DNA from 4 places in the Sporosarcina sp. P16b genome. Region 3 is predicted to be linked to each of the others. Evidence: riboswitches for the same ligand, from Rfam matches in the RefSeq annotation. Region 3 holds a riboswitch; each other region holds the start of a gene.
The links. Region 3 has a riboswitch for S-adenosylmethionine ahead of CSV77_RS12705 (methionine ABC transporter ATP-binding protein). Riboswitches for the same ligand answer to the same signal wherever they lie in the genome.
Positions count from the first base shown of each region.

Region 1: it holds a riboswitch for S-adenosylmethionine, as region 3 does, so the genes downstream of both, CSV77_RS08255 (bifunctional homocysteine S-methyltransferase/methylenetetrahydrofolate reductase) here and CSV77_RS12705 (methionine ABC transporter ATP-binding protein) in region 3, are expected to answer to the same signal.
Region 2: it holds a riboswitch for S-adenosylmethionine, as region 3 does, so the genes downstream of both, CSV77_RS11000 (O-acetylhomoserine aminocarboxypropyltransferase/cysteine synthase family protein) here and CSV77_RS12705 (methionine ABC transporter ATP-binding protein) in region 3, are expected to answer to the same signal.
Region 4: it holds a riboswitch for S-adenosylmethionine, as region 3 does, so the genes downstream of both, CSV77_RS09105 (methionine ABC transporter ATP-binding protein) here and CSV77_RS12705 (methionine ABC transporter ATP-binding protein) in region 3, are expected to answer to the same signal.

Region 1 covers NZ_PDYO01000005.1:82,982-87,188, forward strand. The annotation lists gene bioB (biotin synthase BioB) at 1-339, opposite strand, end outside; gene CSV77_RS08245 (biotin transporter BioY) at 339-938, opposite strand; gene CSV77_RS08250 (hypothetical protein) at 1,068-1,265, opposite strand; SAM riboswitch class I at 1,431-1,542, shown strand; gene CSV77_RS08255 (bifunctional homocysteine S-methyltransferase/methylenetetrahydrofolate reductase) at 1,627-3,486, shown strand; gene metH (methionine synthase) at 3,467-4,207, shown strand, end outside.
Region 2 covers NZ_PDYO01000008.1:89,854-94,060, reverse strand. The annotation lists gene CSV77_RS11005 (glycine betaine uptake BCCT transporter) at 1-448, shown strand, start outside; gene CSV77_RS11000 (O-acetylhomoserine aminocarboxypropyltransferase/cysteine synthase family protein) at 496-1,776, opposite strand; SAM riboswitch class I at 1,932-2,035, opposite strand; gene CSV77_RS10995 (sulfite exporter TauE/SafE family protein) at 2,464-3,240, opposite strand; gene CSV77_RS10990 (sulfurtransferase TusA family protein) at 3,298-3,525, opposite strand; gene CSV77_RS10985 (MBL fold metallo-hydrolase) at 3,573-4,207, opposite strand, start outside.
Region 3 covers NZ_PDYO01000012.1:52,283-56,489, reverse strand. The annotation lists gene CSV77_RS12725 (arsenate reductase family protein) at 492-851, shown strand; gene gcvH (glycine cleavage system protein GcvH) at 928-1,308, shown strand; gene CSV77_RS12715 (toprim domain-containing protein) at 1,371-1,736, shown strand; gene CSV77_RS12710 (thioredoxin family protein) at 1,717-2,016, shown strand; SAM riboswitch class I at 2,066-2,171, shown strand; gene CSV77_RS12705 (methionine ABC transporter ATP-binding protein) at 2,444-3,469, shown strand; gene CSV77_RS12700 (methionine ABC transporter permease) at 3,462-4,130, shown strand; gene CSV77_RS12695 (MetQ/NlpA family ABC transporter substrate-binding protein) at 4,196-4,207, shown strand, end outside.
Region 4 covers NZ_PDYO01000006.1:37,424-41,630, forward strand. The annotation lists gene CSV77_RS09095 (tRNA dihydrouridine synthase) at 1-628, shown strand, start outside; gene CSV77_RS09100 (pyridoxal phosphate-dependent aminotransferase) at 757-1,923, opposite strand; SAM riboswitch class I at 2,153-2,264, shown strand; gene CSV77_RS09105 (methionine ABC transporter ATP-binding protein) at 2,381-3,394, shown strand; gene CSV77_RS09110 (methionine ABC transporter permease) at 3,387-4,055, shown strand; gene CSV77_RS09115 (MetQ/NlpA family ABC transporter substrate-binding protein) at 4,073-4,207, shown strand, end outside.

The sequences.
Region 1 (4,207 bases), on a different contig from region 3:
TCCACTTGCTACGATGCAATAGGTGCCCGCATTATTAGCGGCAGCACGTTCCGCACCTTCCAGTATTTCTTCTGATTTCATCATTGCATACTTTTCAACAGGTGCTTTTGAAATGATGGATTGCGCGCAATACCCACAGTTTTCCGGACATAGTCCCGATTTCGTATTGATAATCATATTCAACTTTACTTTATTACCGAAGTAATGTGACCGAATCGAGTATGTCGCGTGCAGTAATAATAGTAAATCTTCATCTGGGCTATTTAATATTGCGAGTGATTCCTCATCAGTTGGTACATGGCCTTCGAGTACTTGAGTAGCCAGCCTTTGATAGGTCATTATAACGTCCGCCTCACTTTCAAGTGTTTTGATATTCTAAATGCGAATATGCCTGACAGTACAGCTAGAATTAAATCTTTCGGTAGTGGCGGCATCATCCACAGCCAAGCAATCTTGTAGGTAAACACGTCGGGTGCAGCAGCCCACATCTTGTACGCAAAATACATCCAAGTTGTACCTAGTATATAGTTGACTGCTGTAGCGACAAATGCTGCGATAATAAAAGCAGACAAAGTATGCTTTCGCTCAACAATCTTTCCAGCTACATAAGCAATCAGAATAAATGTGAGAATAAAACCAAACGTTGGACTTAAGATCTGACCGAAGCCTCCTGAAAATTTAGCGAAGACCGGTGCCCCTGCTAGTCCTATTAACATATAGACGGTCATCGATAACGCACCTAGACGACTACCAAGTAATAGCCCTGATAAGATAGCGAAAAAAGTTTGTAATGTGATGGGTACTCCACCAACTACTAAAAACGGCACGAAGGATGTAATATTCGCTCCAATCATCATTAACGCAGCAAACATCCCGCTATATACAATAGTTAGTGCGCTGAATCTACTTACCGGTCGTCTCTCTGTTACTATTGCCATTACGACACCTCTTTCTAAATTGGTTACCCCATAAATAATATCGGTTAACCTATTTCGTGTCAACACAATTTATTTTTTGGTTAACTCATAAAAGTAGACAAAAAAAGACTGCAGCATACCGCTGACAGCCTACTTCTTCTCATCAATCTGTTCTTCCTTTTCTTTGCGAAACAAAACACTTGAGATTAAACCACTGAATATAGCAGCCCCAATTGTAATGTACACACGCATATCATAAGCAACTTCTTCGTAACTGTTACCTATCATAATCCAAGCAAGTGTACCTACAAGAACAGCGATTGGAAATGAGTATTTAAAGAATCGCATAATTTCTCACCTTTTCGAGTTAATATCATTAATTTTAGCATATATACCGCAATTTCTCTATGCACTAACTCTGCGCTTTGAACTTCACCAAACGTTCACTTGACGATATCCAACAAAGCCGCTATGATGTGGTTAGAATAATCTAAATAATTGAATAAGAAACATATCTTATCAAGAGAAGCCGAGGGACTGGCCCGTCGACGCTTCAGCAACCAGCCATTTAGGCAAGGTGCTACTTCCAGCAGTCTGTCAAATTGACACTCTGAAAAGATGAGAGGGAACTAGTCATTGGGATTACAAAGCCTTCTAATATACTTGAAGGCTTTTTTTGATTAAAAAAGGCTAAAGGGGAGATGGATTTATGTCATTGCTCGAGAAACTACAAACAAATGTCCTAACGGCAGATGGTGCAATGGGGACGATTTTATATTCTTACGGAATTGATTACTGTTATGAAGAACTAAATATAGAAAAGCCTGAAATTATAGAGCAAATTCACCAAGACTACATCTCAGCTGGTGCAGATATAATCCAGACTAACACTTACAGTGCGAACGCAATCAAATTAGCTCGCTACGGCTTGGAAAGTCATGTCACGGATTTCAATAAAGCAGCCATTCAAATTGCCAAACGCGCAGCGGCGCCTGGGGGGCAATTTGTACTTGGAACAATAGGCGGCTTGCGAGGTATACGTAAAAGCGATGCGACATTGGATGAAATTGAAAAAGTCGTACTTGAACAAGCCAATGCTTTATTAACAGGTGATCCTGACGGTCTTCTATTAGAGACGTATTATGACTTCGAAGAGCTATCATCCGTAGTTACAACATTAAAGAAAATCACGGATGTTCCATTGATTGCACAAGTTTCAATGCATGATCCAGGCGTATTACAGAACGGACTTTCATTAAACGATGCACTTCATCAGCTTGAGTCCCTCGGGGCGGATATCGTAGGTGTTAACTGTCGATTAGGTCCTTACCACACGATTCAAGCATTCGATAATGTGACATTACCAGAGAAAGCATTTTTATCCGCATATCCAAACGCCAGTCTATTAGATGTAGAAGATGGACGTATTGTCTATGAATCAGAAGCAGAATACTTTGGACGCGCAGCCGTATTACTTCGTGATCAAGGCGCTCGCTTGATTGGAGGATGTTGCGGGACAACACCTAAGCATATTAAAGCGGCGAAAACACAGTTAGCGCGACTGACACCTATCACGGAAAAGGTCGTACAACCGGCGAAACCTATCGTGATTCATGAAGCGGACCCGGCAAAACATCAACCTCTTCACGAAAAAGCGAAAACAGAGCGTACGGTAATTGTAGAACTAGATACACCGCGCCACTTGGAAACAGAAGATTATATCAAAGGTGCAAATTTGTTATATGACGCGGGAGTTGACGCTATAACAATGGCAGATAATTCACTTGCTTCTCCACGCATCAGCAACATGGCGATGGGCTCGATCATCAAGATGCAACATAATATCCGCCCGCTTGTACATTTAACGTGTCGCGATCACAATCTCATTGGCTTACAATCACATTTGATGGGGCTTGATGCATTAGGCATTCACGATATCCTAGCCGTGACAGGCGACCCGACAAAGGTTGGGGACTTCCCCGGTGCTACAAGCGTCTACGATGTATCTAGCATGGAGTTATTGCAGTTAATCAAGAAATTGAATGAAGGAATTTCATTCTCCGGTAAGCCATTGCGCAAGAAAGCCAGCTTCTCTATTTCTGCAGCTTTCAATCCGAACGTCCGCGTCATCGATCGTGCTGTACAACGGCTCGAGAAGAAGATTGAAGCGGGTGCGGACTATTTCATCACTCAGCCAGTTTACACGAAAGAAAAGATTATCGATGTATATGAAGCAACAAAACACCTGGATACACCGATCTTTATTGGGATCATGCCATTGACGAATATACGAAATGCAGAGTTCCTGCATCACGAGGTACCAGGTATCAAGCTTTCGGAAGATGTGTTGGAAAGAATGCGTGAATGCGGAGAAGACCGTGAAAAATCAACTGAAACGGGGCTTGAAATTGCAAAAGAATTGATAGATACAGCGGCTCAGTATTTTAATGGACTGTATCTCATCACACCATTCCTGCGTTACGATATGACATTAGAGTTGTATGAATATATTAAGAAAATAGACCAGCAGAAGGAGAGGGAATTAACACATGCAGAGACATCCTATTGAAGAACAACTAGATAAAAGAATCCTTATCATTGATGGTGCGATGGGGACGATGCTGCAAGCGGAAGATTTCTCAACGGAAGACTTCGGCGGAGAAGAATACGATGGATGTAATGAATACATGAGTGTGTTACGCCCTGATGTTTTGGAGAAAATTCACGATGAATATTTAGAAGCCGGTGCTGATATCATTTGTACGAATACATTTGGCGGTACTCCCCTTGTATTGAATGAATTTTCACTTGGTCATCGTGCAGATGAAATTAATGCAAAGTCTGTAGAAATCGCGAAAAAGAGTGCAGCGAAGTTTTCTACACCAGAATGGCCACGTTTTGTCGCGGGTGCGATCGGGCCCACGACAAAGACGCTTTCGGTAACGGGCGGTATTACGTTCGATGAACTATCTAATGATTTCTATGTACAGGCAAGAGCGCTTATAGAAGCAGGCAGTGATTTGATACTGATGGAAACAAGTCAGGATATGCTGAATGTGAAAGCTGGAACAATTGGTATTAAGAAGGCGTTTGAAGAGCTTGGACGCGAAATTCCTATCATGATTTCAGGTACGATCGAACCGATGGGTACAACGCTTGCTGGACAAAGTATAGAAGCATTCTATATTTCTATTGAACACGTCCATCCACTTTCGGTCGGTTTAAACTGTGCGACAGGTCCTGAATTCATGACTGACCATTTGCGTTCATTGTCCGAATTGGCGACAAGC
Region 2 (4,207 bases), on a different contig from region 3:
AGTTGTTCCTACTGTGCTCAGTATGATCTGGTTCACAGCATTTGGGACGACAGCAATCGAAACGCAAAAAGCTGGCATCATCGACTTGGCTGCGAGTGCAACTGAATTGACGATCTTTGAAATGTTCAGCGAATTACCTTTATCATTCATCATATCGATCATTGCAATCTTATTGATTACATCGTTCTTTATCACATCAGCAGATTCAGCTACATTTGTACTCGGCATGCAGTCGTCATACGGTTCATTGACTCCACCGAATAATTTGAAAGTGATATGGGGCGTCATTCAATCTGCCATCGCCATTATTCTATTATATGTTGGAGGATTGGATGCACTGCAAAACGTCATCATTATTGCCGCTTTGCCATTCTCAATCATACTCATTATGATGGTTGTTTCGCTGTTCAAATCACTCAAAGATGAGAAAAATCGAATACAACGATAGTAAAGAAAAGAACACCGTCGCAAATGCGACGGTGTTCTTTATATATATTAGTTTGCTGCTTTTTCGATGGCTTGTTTCAAATCTGCAATAATATCCTCTGCTGACTCCAACCCTACAGATAAGCGGATTAGCTCTTCGCTAACGCCTGAGTCTTTCAAATCTTCCACAGACAACTGCTGATGAGTTGTGGATGCCGGATGAATGATTAATGACTTCGCATCTCCCACATTCGCTACATGAGACCAAATTTCTACATTGTCGATTACTTGTCTTCCTGCATCGCGTCCACCTTTGATACCGAATACGATAATTGAACCATAGCCGTTTTTCAAATATTTATTTGCTAGTTCCGCTGTTGGATGATCTTCTAGGCCAGTATAGGTCACCCATTCTACTGCTGGGTGTTCTTGCAAGAATGCCGCGACTTTTTGTGCATTTTCATTGTGGCGTGGTACGCGTAAATGAAGGGTTTCCAAACCTTGTAACAAGTTGAATGCACTATCCGGTGATAGACAAGGGCCGAAGTCTCTCAACAATTGTACGCGCAGTTTCGTTGTAAAAGCTGCAGCGGCTGTATCGATTCCGTAACGTAAGCCATGATAGGATTCGTCCGGCTCTGTAAAGCCTGGGAATCTCCCTTGCGTCCAATCGAATTTCCCTGCATCCACAGCTACACCACCGATGGTCGTACCGTGTCCGCCAATCCATTTCGTCGCTGAGTGGATCACTACATCTGCACCGTACTCGATAGGATTTGATCCATAAGGAGACGGGAATGTATTATCTACTAGCAATGGGATTCCATTGTCATGTGCGATGTTCGCAACAGCTTCCACGTCAAGAACTTGCAAACTTGGGTTACCAATTGTTTCTGCAAACAACGCTTTCGTTTTATCCGTAATAGCTGCTTCAAAGTTCTTTGGATCGGACGCATCAACAAACTTCACGTTGATGCCATAGCGTGGTAATGTCACAGCAAATAAGTTATATGTGCCACCGTAGAGATTGCTGGCTGCAACGATTTCATCGCCCGCTTCAGCGATGTTCATAATAGAGAAAGCAATCGCCGCCATTCCAGAAGACAATGCCACTGCAGCTGTTCCACCTTCTAACTGTGCGACACGCTCTTCAAAGACAGCTACTGTCGGGTTCGTAATTCTTGTATAGATATTGCCGGCTTCTTTCAAGGCGAATAAGTTTTGTGCGTGCTCCGTGTCTCTGAATACATAAGAAGTCGTACGATGAATCGGCAAGGCACGTGAGCCTGTTTCTGGATCCGGCTTTTGCCCTCCGTGTAATAATATCGTTTCTGGCTGTAAATTCGTCATAACCATTCCCCTTTTTTATGTATTGATGGAACACCGAAACTCCTCGGACAACTTCCTCCTAGAACTAGACAAGAAAAACACAAGAGGACGATTCGCTAAGTACAGAAAAAGCCATCTTCCATAATAAGAAGAGGGCTCTGCTTTCGCTCATTCCTCCCTTATCTTCCAAACTATTGAAAGTTTGTAGGAAGTAGCACCTTTGCTTTCGCCGGTTGCCGGGCATCACAGGGCCTAATCCCTCCGCCTCTCTTGATAAGAGTATGTCTATTCGTTTTCCATCGTTGAAAAATAGTATACGGCTATTCCTAGTCTATTGCAAGGTAATTTAATTGAATGTTTTGAAATCCGTATTACTTTTAATACATTTGATTAAATTAAGTAAAGTGAAGGCACCGTTGATCAGCGTTCCAGGCGGACGCTTTCCCATGGGCCCGCGGTGAGCCAACTAGGTCGCAAGCTCCCTTTAGTTGTCTCACCTGTCGGGCTGATCCATCGGGAGTCGCCGCCTTCCACGCTGATCAACTAGTTTACTATGCCAATTGTAGTTACGTATAAAGACTTCCATATTTACTAAACTGGAGCCACCTGCCAGAGTAGAAGTGAATTTAATGATTTTTCCACTTATGACTTCACACAAAAAATCACCAGCACAAGTTCATTGAACGATGTGCTGGCGGTTGTGATTGGTTAGAATATGTCCCACCATATTTTCACAGCGGAAGCCATGATGAGTACGGCTAGAATGCTTTGTAGTACTTTGGTGTTTACTATCCGGCTCACTTTTACACCGATCGGAGCGGCAATGATGCTAGCGATAATCAGAACAACAGCTGGTCCATAGGGTACTTGGCCTGTTAAGAGCTTGCCTGATGCCGAGCCCACCGATGACAACAGCGTAATTGCTAGGGATGTAGCAATCGTGACGCGTGTGGGGATTTTTAGTATCACGAGCATAATCGGTACCACGATAAATGCGCCGCCAGCTCCGACGATTCCAGCCGCCAAGCCGACGATAAAGGCTGCACTTGAAGCAATGAAGCGATTGAATGTAATCTCATCGATCGGCTGATTGTCGAGTCCTTTTTTTGGTATAAACATCATAATAGCCGCCATGACGGCTAGAATACCGTAGATTACGTTGACGGTAGCTTCTGAAAGCATACTAGACCCAGCACCGCCAAGTACACTGCCGACTAATACACTGATTCCCATATAAAGGACGAGTGGCTTCAAGATCAGATTACTCTTTCTATACGCTAAAACACCTGAAAGTGATGCAAAGAAAACTTCCACTGCAGTAATTCCGGCTACTTCATGTGGTGTAAATGCAGCAAAACCAAGTAATGCAGGAATAAATAGCAACATTGGATATTTGACAATTGCGCCACCGATTCCAATCATACCGGAAAGGAATGAGCCGACGAATCCAATGAGGAAGATCGTGATAATAAATGGAATTGTCATGATGTCCTCCCTTCTTCCCGACGTAAGAGGGAGACAGCCATTCCCTCTATCCTTAGTTTAACCTTTTTGGATCCAGAATTTAAAGACATCAGACTCTTGTTGCTGATCTTTTATTTCATGATTGCCAGAAGCAGCCCATGCTGTCAGGTCGGATACTGATCCTTTATCTGTCGTATGAATCTCAAGAACTTCTCCTGTTTGCATATCCTTCATTGCTTTCTTTGCCCGTACGATTGGCATTGGACATGCCAGGCCTTTTGCATCTAAAAATGTTGTTGTATTCATATATACCTTCTCCTTTAAATTTTTTTCATATGAATTAAATTACCTATTTACCGTACCGCACAGCGATTCGGGCCAATCTCCATCTCGCGTTGCGTTTCCTCGTCAGGCTGGATTTTCCCCATGTTCGTCTGGCGGATTTCCTGATACGCGTTAGGCTGTGGAGGCAAGTTCCCCGCGACTAACTCTCTAAACTCTTTTTCATCCTCAATGTTCAAGCCGTGATTTTGCTCATACAATACGCCGAGCTTCTCCGACACGCTACCGTCTTCATTCAACTCGTCTATAATCATGAAGTGAGCTGGTAAGACAGTTAAATCCTTCGACAATTCTTTATAGCGGCTATACAATGACTCACGCAAGTCGCCTACCCAATCTTCTGCTAAACCTGCTAAATCAGGACGTCCAATCGAATCAATGAACAAAATATCACCTGTCATCAAATAACTGTCGTCTACGATAAATGAAGTCGAACCAATGGTGTGTCCTGGCGAATAAAGCGCTTGAATATCGATTCTCGTATCACCTATCTGAATGGACATATCGCCTTCTAATGCAGCATATTCAAATACTACCTCTTCGGCATCTTTCGGTGGCAGCCAATACGTTGCACCCGTAGTTTTTGCGATCTGCCGACCACCTGAAATATGATCCGCATGCAAGTGAGTATCGAATACGTTTGTAA
Region 3 (4,207 bases):
GACGCTTTCCCGAGGGCCCGCGGTGAGCCAACTGTTCGCTTCGCTCTCTTAGTTGTCTCACCTGATCGGGCTGATCCTCCGGGAGTCGCCCCCAGCTTCCGTTACAATCCTTACGTTGAAAGTGGACAGACTTAGATCACTTACTGTCGTTTGTATGTGAAGTATTATTATGTCTTTACTTATTTAAATTCAAATGTTGAAATTAAAGTTCAAAATTGTTTACAACCCTAACTTCGATGCGCAATAAAGAGTATCACCCGCACACATTGCAAGGGATTGGAGCGGCAGGCGGCGACTCGGGGAGGATCAGTGGGACAGGTGAAACACCCAGCGAGCGAAGCGAAGGGGTGTGGTTCACCGCCCACCCTCCCGAACGCGTCCGCCTAGAGCGCAAATCCCCACCCCTATCCTCATGCAAGCTTCTCCCTGCACTTAGCTAGTACCCAACCCCCTTTATTTGCTATACTGAAAAAAAGGAAGGATTGATTATTATGACTATGACATACTACGGCTATCCAAAATGTACCACGTGCCGCAAAGCGAAGAAATGGCTTACGGACGAGGGGATTACATTCGAAGAAAAGAACATCGCCGAACAACCTCCAAGCGAAGACGAACTGCGCAACATGATCGCGAATTCCGGACTTGAAATGAAAAAGTTCTTCAACACGAGCGGCATGAAATATCGTGAGCTCAATTTGAAAGACAAACTGCCAACTATGACGGATGATGAAAAGATCGCGCTCCTCGCTTCAGACGGAATGCTTATCAAACGCCCAATCGTTTCCGACGACCAAAAAGTGACCGTTGGATTTAATGAAACCACGTTCACGGAAACATGGAAGAAGTGATCTAGGTTCTTGTCTTTACAGGGGAACTATGGCAAACTAAAGGAAGTTAAACTATTATATTTTTGGAGGTAACGACATGAGCACACCAAAAGATTTGCGTTATTCAGAAGAGCATGAGTGGGTAAAAGAAGAAGACGGTAAATACCGTATCGGCATCACACATTTCGCACAGTCTGAACTAGGGGATATCGTATTCGTTGAACTGCCACAGGTTGGCGATCAATTGAAATCAGACGAGCCTTTCGGAAGCGTTGAATCAGTGAAGACGGTTTCTGAATTGTACGCTCCATTAACTGGTAAAGTTGTAGAAGTGAACGAAAACCTTGAAGATAGCCCTGAATTGGTTAACGAATCTCCATATGAAGACGCATGGATGGTAGTAGTTGAAATCGATAACAAAGCTGAACTGGATGAGTTAATGACAGCTGAGCAGTACGAAGAAATGACAGCTGAATAATATTCCAATAGAAAAAGCGCTGGAACTTCTCAGCGCTTTTTTACACGCTAGGAGGAAACTGGATGGACCCGAAAGTTCTCATTGTAGAAGGCGGTTCGGATCGTAAGCGGCTAGTACCGATCCTTGCAGAGCCTGTAGAGATTCTTTGTACGAATGGCACAATCAGTGCGTATCATATTGAAGAACTGCTTGAACCGTACGAGCAGCAAGATCTGTTCGTCTTTATGGATGCGGACGTCTCCGGTGAGTCCATTCGTAAGCTGTTCAAACAACTGTATCCAGAAGCGAGACATTTATACACGGATCGTCTCTACCGTCAAGTGGAAACGACTCCCGTTAAGCTATTGGCAAGCATTTTAGCTGCTGCTAATTTTAAAGTACATTCCAAGTATTTGGCAGGTGGACCACATGAATCATTGGACAATTGAAGACTGGCAACGCACACAGGCGACAGAGCAAGTAGCCGCTTTTTATTTATATACACCAATGTGTGGAACGTGTGCAGTCGCTTCAAAAATGCTTACGGTGATCGAGACAATGCGCCCGAAACTACCGATTGGAAAGGCGGACTTAAACTATGTCCAAGAAATCGCAATAGAATATGAGGTGGAAAGCGTTCCTTGTTTACTCATTCAGCGCAAAGGACAACCTTTAGAAAAGATTTATGCCTTTCACTCCGTCCCGTATCTGCTAGAGAAGCTCAGTTGACAATCGAAATCAAAGTATGGTATAAGTAGTTAATCAATTGAATATGTAACTCTTATAAAGAGCGGCGGAGGGAAGTGCCCTATGAAGCCCGGCAACCGTCACATATGTGAAATGGTGCCAAATCACTCAATGCGTAATGCTTTGGTAGATGAGAGAAGTGGTAACGTACATAACTACATACGTTCGGCCTTTCTGCTTATCTGCAGGAAGGCTTTTTTTATTAACAAAAGCGGAAACGACCCGAGAGCCTGGCGCTTGTAGCTGGATGATACAAAAGCGGAAAGCGCCGTGTAGGCTCGACAGGCGTTGGAGGACTTACCACAAAGGCGCTCTTTGCCTTTTTGGTACGTCTGAAACGACCCGGGGGCCTAGTGCTTGTAGTTTTCTAAAAAACAGATTAAAAAGACTTAATAAGGTGGTGCGGAAAATGATTCAACTAACAAACGTTCATAAAAAGTTCCAATTGAACCGTTCAGAAATTGTCGCGGTAGATGACGTGACATTAGCCATCAAAGAGGGAGAAATTTTCGGCGTCATCGGGTACAGTGGGGCAGGAAAAAGTACATTAATTCGACTATTGAACGGTCTTGAAACGCCTACGTCCGGCAGTATCATGATTCACGGACAAGAAATGACTTCATTACAAGGTGCTGGCCTTCGGAATGCGCGTCAGAAAATCAGCATGATCTTCCAGCACTTTAACTTACTGTGGTCTAGAACAGTAGAAGAGAATATCATGTTTCCTCTCGAAATTGCTGGCGTAAAGAAATCGGCACGAAAGCAAAAAGTGAAGGAATTGATCGATCTCGTTGGATTGACAGGTCGAGAACAGGCGTATCCATCGCAATTATCAGGTGGTCAGAAGCAACGTGTCGGCATTGCGCGCGCGCTTGCAAATGATCCTGAAGTCCTGCTCTGTGATGAAGCGACATCCGCACTAGATCCAGAGACGACGAATGCGATTCTTGATTTACTAACAGATATTAATGAGCGTCTTGGACTAACGATTGTGTTGATTACGCATGAAATGCACGTCATCCGGAAGATCTGTCATCGTGTAGCGGTCATGGAGGCGGGGAAAGTCGTGGAAATGGGCAATGTACTGGATGTCTTCCAATCCCCACAAGCGGATATTACAAAGCGTTTCATTTCACAAGTAACCGATACCGGCGATACGGACGCAGCGATGGCACATTTACAGCAAGAGTCGCCTCATGGCAAGTTGATCAAGCTAGCTTTCATTGGCGAACGTACTGAGCAGCCGGTGCTTGCTGAATTAATCCGCAAATTCCCAATTGATGTCAACATCGTGCAAGGAAATATTTCGACAACACGTGACGGCGCATACGGCACACTCGTCTTGCAACTAGTAGGGGACGTGGCGGTTATAGAGGAAGCAATTGCTTTCCTAGATGCCAATGAAGTGAAGACGGAGGTGCTGATTCATGATTGAGCAATGGTTCCCGAACGTGAATTGGGATAAAATGTGGGAAGCAACAGGTGAGACGCTTTATATGTCGGCTTACTCCACGTTCTTTACATTTGTCTTGGGTATCGCACTTGGTTTGTTGTTGTTTTTAACAAGTCCAGGGCAGTTATGGGCGAATAAAATCACCAATGTCTTTACAGGCGCCTTCGTGAATATTTTCCGATCGATTCCGTTTATCATTTTGATTATTTTATTGATTCCATTTACAAAATTATTATTCGACAGTATGCGTGGACCGAATGCCGCGTTACCCGCATTAATTATCGGTGCCGCTCCATTTTATGGCCGAATGGTGTTGATTGCATTGCAGGAAATCGATAAAGGGGTTATCGAAGCAGCGCGTTCCATGGGGGCTAAAACGTCCACAATCATTTTCAAAGTTTTGTTGCCAGAATCCATGCCAGCACTAGTCTCCGGAATTACGGTAACTTCGATTGCGCTCGTCGGATATACCGCGATGGCGGGAGTGATCGGCGCAGGCGGTCTAGGTACGCTTGCGTATTTGGAAGGGTTCCAGCGTAGTCGCGAAGATGTCACGTTAATGGCAACGATTCTAGTATTGATTATCGTATTTATCATTCAATTTATTGGTGATTTCATTACAAAACGTTTGGACAAGCGATAATAGGATTTTCAGGGAAACCTGTTAACCATAGAAATATTCTATAATAGAAAGGGAGAAATGTGGATATGAAGAAATTT
Region 4 (4,207 bases), on a different contig from region 3:
AAAAGGTAAGGGTAGTGGTCTAATCAACCATCCTGAAACAGCTGCGGCAATTATTCAAGCAGCAAAAGCTGGCGGATTACCTGTTAGTGTAAAGACTCGTCTTGGCTATACAGACATTGAGGAATGGCACACATGGCTTAGACATGTACTGGAGCAAGATATTGCGAACTTGTCGATTCATCTTCGTACTCGCAAAGAAATGAGTAATGGGAGCGCGCATTGGGAATTGATTCCGGAGATTAAGAAACTTCGTGATGAAATAGCGCCCGACACGTTGCTGACGATCAATGGAGATATTCTCGATCGTCAAATGGGTATGGAGCTTGTGAAAAAGTACGGCGTCGATGGGGTTATGATTGGACGTGGAATTTTTAATAATCCATTTGCATTTGAAAAAGTGAAGAGAGAGCATGATCATAAAGAATTGCTGGATCTTTTGCGCCTTCATTTAGATCTTTTTGATAAATACTCGACAGAACTTGAACCACGATTGTTTAAACCATTACGTCGATTCTTTAAGATTTATGTTAAAGGATTCCGTGGGGCAGCTGAACTTAGAAATGAATTAATGAATACAAATACGACAGATGAAGTGCGTGCATTACTGGATAACGTAGAACTTGATTAATGTATTTCAGAAAATCTATAGCTTAAATGATTTATTTATACATGTGAAAGCCTCCTTGCCATTCCAGAAATACTGGTATGAGTAAGGAGGCTTTTTATATAATGAAGTGATAGCGGAATTATATCTTGTTACTTAAATAAACCGAGCTTTTCAATGCGGCGAACTGCTTCTTGCAACCGGTCTTCACTTTCCAACAACCCGACACGAATATATCCTTCTCCGTATACACCAAATCCGTTCCCTGGCGATACCGCGACGTCTGCTTTATCCAGTAATAAGTCAGCGAAGGTTTCACTTGTAAAGCCTTCCGGGACAGGAAGCCAAGCAAAAAATGAGCCTGTAGGAGCTGTAACATCCCAACCAATGCGTTCACATTCCGTTAGCAATACCGTCAGACGCCCTTCATAGAGCGCCACTAGCTCTTCAACGCATTGTTGGGGACCCGTCAATGCTTCAATAGCTGCACGTTGAATTGCTGGGAAGATGCCAGTGAATAAATGGTCTTGCAATACATTTAATGCTTCTATTATTTCAGAGTTGCCGACTGCAAAACCGACTCGCCAGCCAGCCATATTATATATTTTGGAAAGAGATAGCATTTCAATGCCGACTTCCTTTGCTCCTTCAGTTTGTAAAAAACTAATCGGTTTCTTACCTTCAAAACCAATGCCACCATACGCAAAATCTTGTAAGACCGCAATCTGATGTTCTTTGGCAAATGCCACCGTTTTTTCATAAAACTCGGGTGTGGCTGTAACACCCGTTGGATTACTTGGATAGTTTAAGTACATGAGCTTGGCATCTTTTTTCTGATCATCCGTTAATTTATCGTAATCAGGGAGAAATCCATTCTCCTTACGTAGCGGCATCGTATCATATCGAATACCTGCTAAGCTGACGCCGGATAAGTAATCAGGATAACCCGGGTCTGGCAGCAATAATAATTCACCTTCATTCATAATAGCAAGAGGTAGTTCTACGACACCTATTTTTGTACCGCCAAGTACCGCAACTTCTGTTTCGGGATCAATCGTGACATTGTATTCACGCTGATAATATTCAGCGACTGCTTGTTTTAAAGCAAGTGTCCCCCGAAATGGAGAATAACCGTGTGTAGCTGGATCTTCAACTGCTTCTTGTAATGCTTTAATAATATGAGGAGGTGTTGGCTGATCAGGATTTCCACGTCCTAGGTTAATCACATCTCTGCCTTCATCCATAGCCTTTTCTATTTTATTTAATAATAATGTAAAGAAATGCGGAGGGAGTTGTTGTAATCGGTTGGATAATGCCATAGTCTATTCCTTCTTTCTTTGATAGGGTATGTGCGTTAAGTATACATAGATCATACTAGACTTTTCAATAGAAGGATGGTTATTCGATTCTAGAGAATTGCCAAAACTAGTTAATGGAATTTAAAACTGATAGAATAAGTCGGATATTCTGATGAATTGGCGTTATTCACCTTGACAGTTTTATTAATTCAGATTAGTATATGTTTTATGCATATAATTTAATAGCAATCTCTTATCAAGAGCGACGGAGGGAAATGGCCCGATGATGTCCAGCAACCCCTTGCATAATACAAGGAAGGTGCCAAATCCTACAGTATGGTTTTCCATCTGAGAGATAAGCTGAGAATATTTCAGTCCCTCTTTCATTTAGAAAAATGAAAGATTTTTTTATTTAGAAATAAACTATAACCAACTGTTGATGATTAGTATTTACTTGAATGTAGAAAGAAGTGAGAACATGATCCAATTTCAACATTTGTCTAAGGAATATCAGACAAAAGAAAAAGTGATAAAAGGTGTAGATGACGTATCACTAGACATCGAGACTGGAGAAATATTTGGCATTGTCGGTTATTCAGGGGCCGGAAAAAGTTCTCTTATACGTTGTTTGAATTTGTTGGAAAGGCCAACGAGCGGCACTATTTTAATAGATGGTGTAAACTTAACGAAACTTTCAGGAATCAAGCTTCGGCGGGCACGCTTGAAGATCGGAATGATTTTTCAACACTTTTATTTAATTAGTCAAAAGACCATTTTCGAAAATATCGCATTCGCTTTACAAGCAGCAAAAATGCCTTCAGATAAAATAGAGAGCCGTGTAATGGAACTTCTCGAAATGGTGGGGCTGTCTGACAAACGCAATGTATATCCTGCCCAGCTAAGCGGGGGACAGAAACAACGCGTTGGTATTGCGAGAGCACTAGCCAATAATCCATCCGTTTTGCTTTGTGATGAAGCGACATCCGCACTGGACCCTAACACGACCATGTCCATTTTACGATTGTTAAAAAAGATCAATCGAGAAATGAATATCACCATTGTTTTAATTACGCACGAGATGAATGTGGTAAAAGAGATTTGTGATCGCATGGCGATTATGCAAGACGGAAAAGTGATAGAAGAAGGGCAAGTATATGACATCTTTTCTCATCCAGTTCAACCATTAACGAAGGAGTTTATCAGCAGTGTGGTGTCTTACGATATTCCTGAAGCCGTCATGTCCAATTTGGTCGGTACATTGATAAAAATCACATTTAAAGGTGAAGTAGCGATGGAGGGTGTAATTTCCGATACGATGCAGAAATATAAGGTCAAAGGAAACTTCCTGCATGGTTCGATTGAATATATTCAAGAACGAGCACTTGGGATTTTCTTGATGGAGTTACAAGGTGAGCGTGAAGAAGTGGAGCAAGCGATTGCATACATACTTGAACAAAACGCACAAGTGGAGGTGATCCGACAACATGTTTGATCTATCTCACATCATGGACCTCATGCCGGATATTACAAAAGCATTTGGTGAAACATTGTACATGATCGGCATCTCACTTACGATTGCGCTGATTATTGGATTGCCGCTTGGCGTTCTGTTATTTACAACAGATAGAGGATTATTTTTAGAGAATCGTGCAATTAATTCGGTGGTTGGGTTTCTCGTCAACATCATTCGCTCTATCCCATTTATTATACTACTTGTGGCTCTAATACCTTTGACGAAACTGATTGTCGGAAGTACGATTGGACCAGCAGCTGCCAGTGTATCGCTTTCCGTTGCAGCCATTCCTTTCTTTGCAAGGATTGTTGAAACATCCATGCGTGAAATTGATAAAGGGGTTATAGAAGCAGCAATTTCAACGGGTGCTTCGCCCTGGATGATTATTTGGAATGTGTTATTGCCTGAATCAAAGTCGAGTATTATCCAAGGACTTACACTGACGTTAATCAACTTAGTTGCCTATTCAGCAATGGCTGGATTTGTTGGCGGAGGTGGAATTGGGGACCTCGCAATACGTTTTGGCTATTACCGATATGATGACAGTATTATGCTTGTCACCGTCGCCATTCTAATTGTACTGGTGCAGTTGATTCAATTTGGTGGGGATCGTTTTTCAAAAATGATAGATAAAAGATAATAGGGGAGAGATGGATTATGAAGAAACTGGTACTTGCATTCATTCTAACTGCGTTAGTTGCGGCATTAGCGGCTTGTGGAGAAGAAAAGTCTACTGAAAAATCGGATGACGATAAAAATATTCACTTTGGTGCAACTGCAGGTCCTTATAGT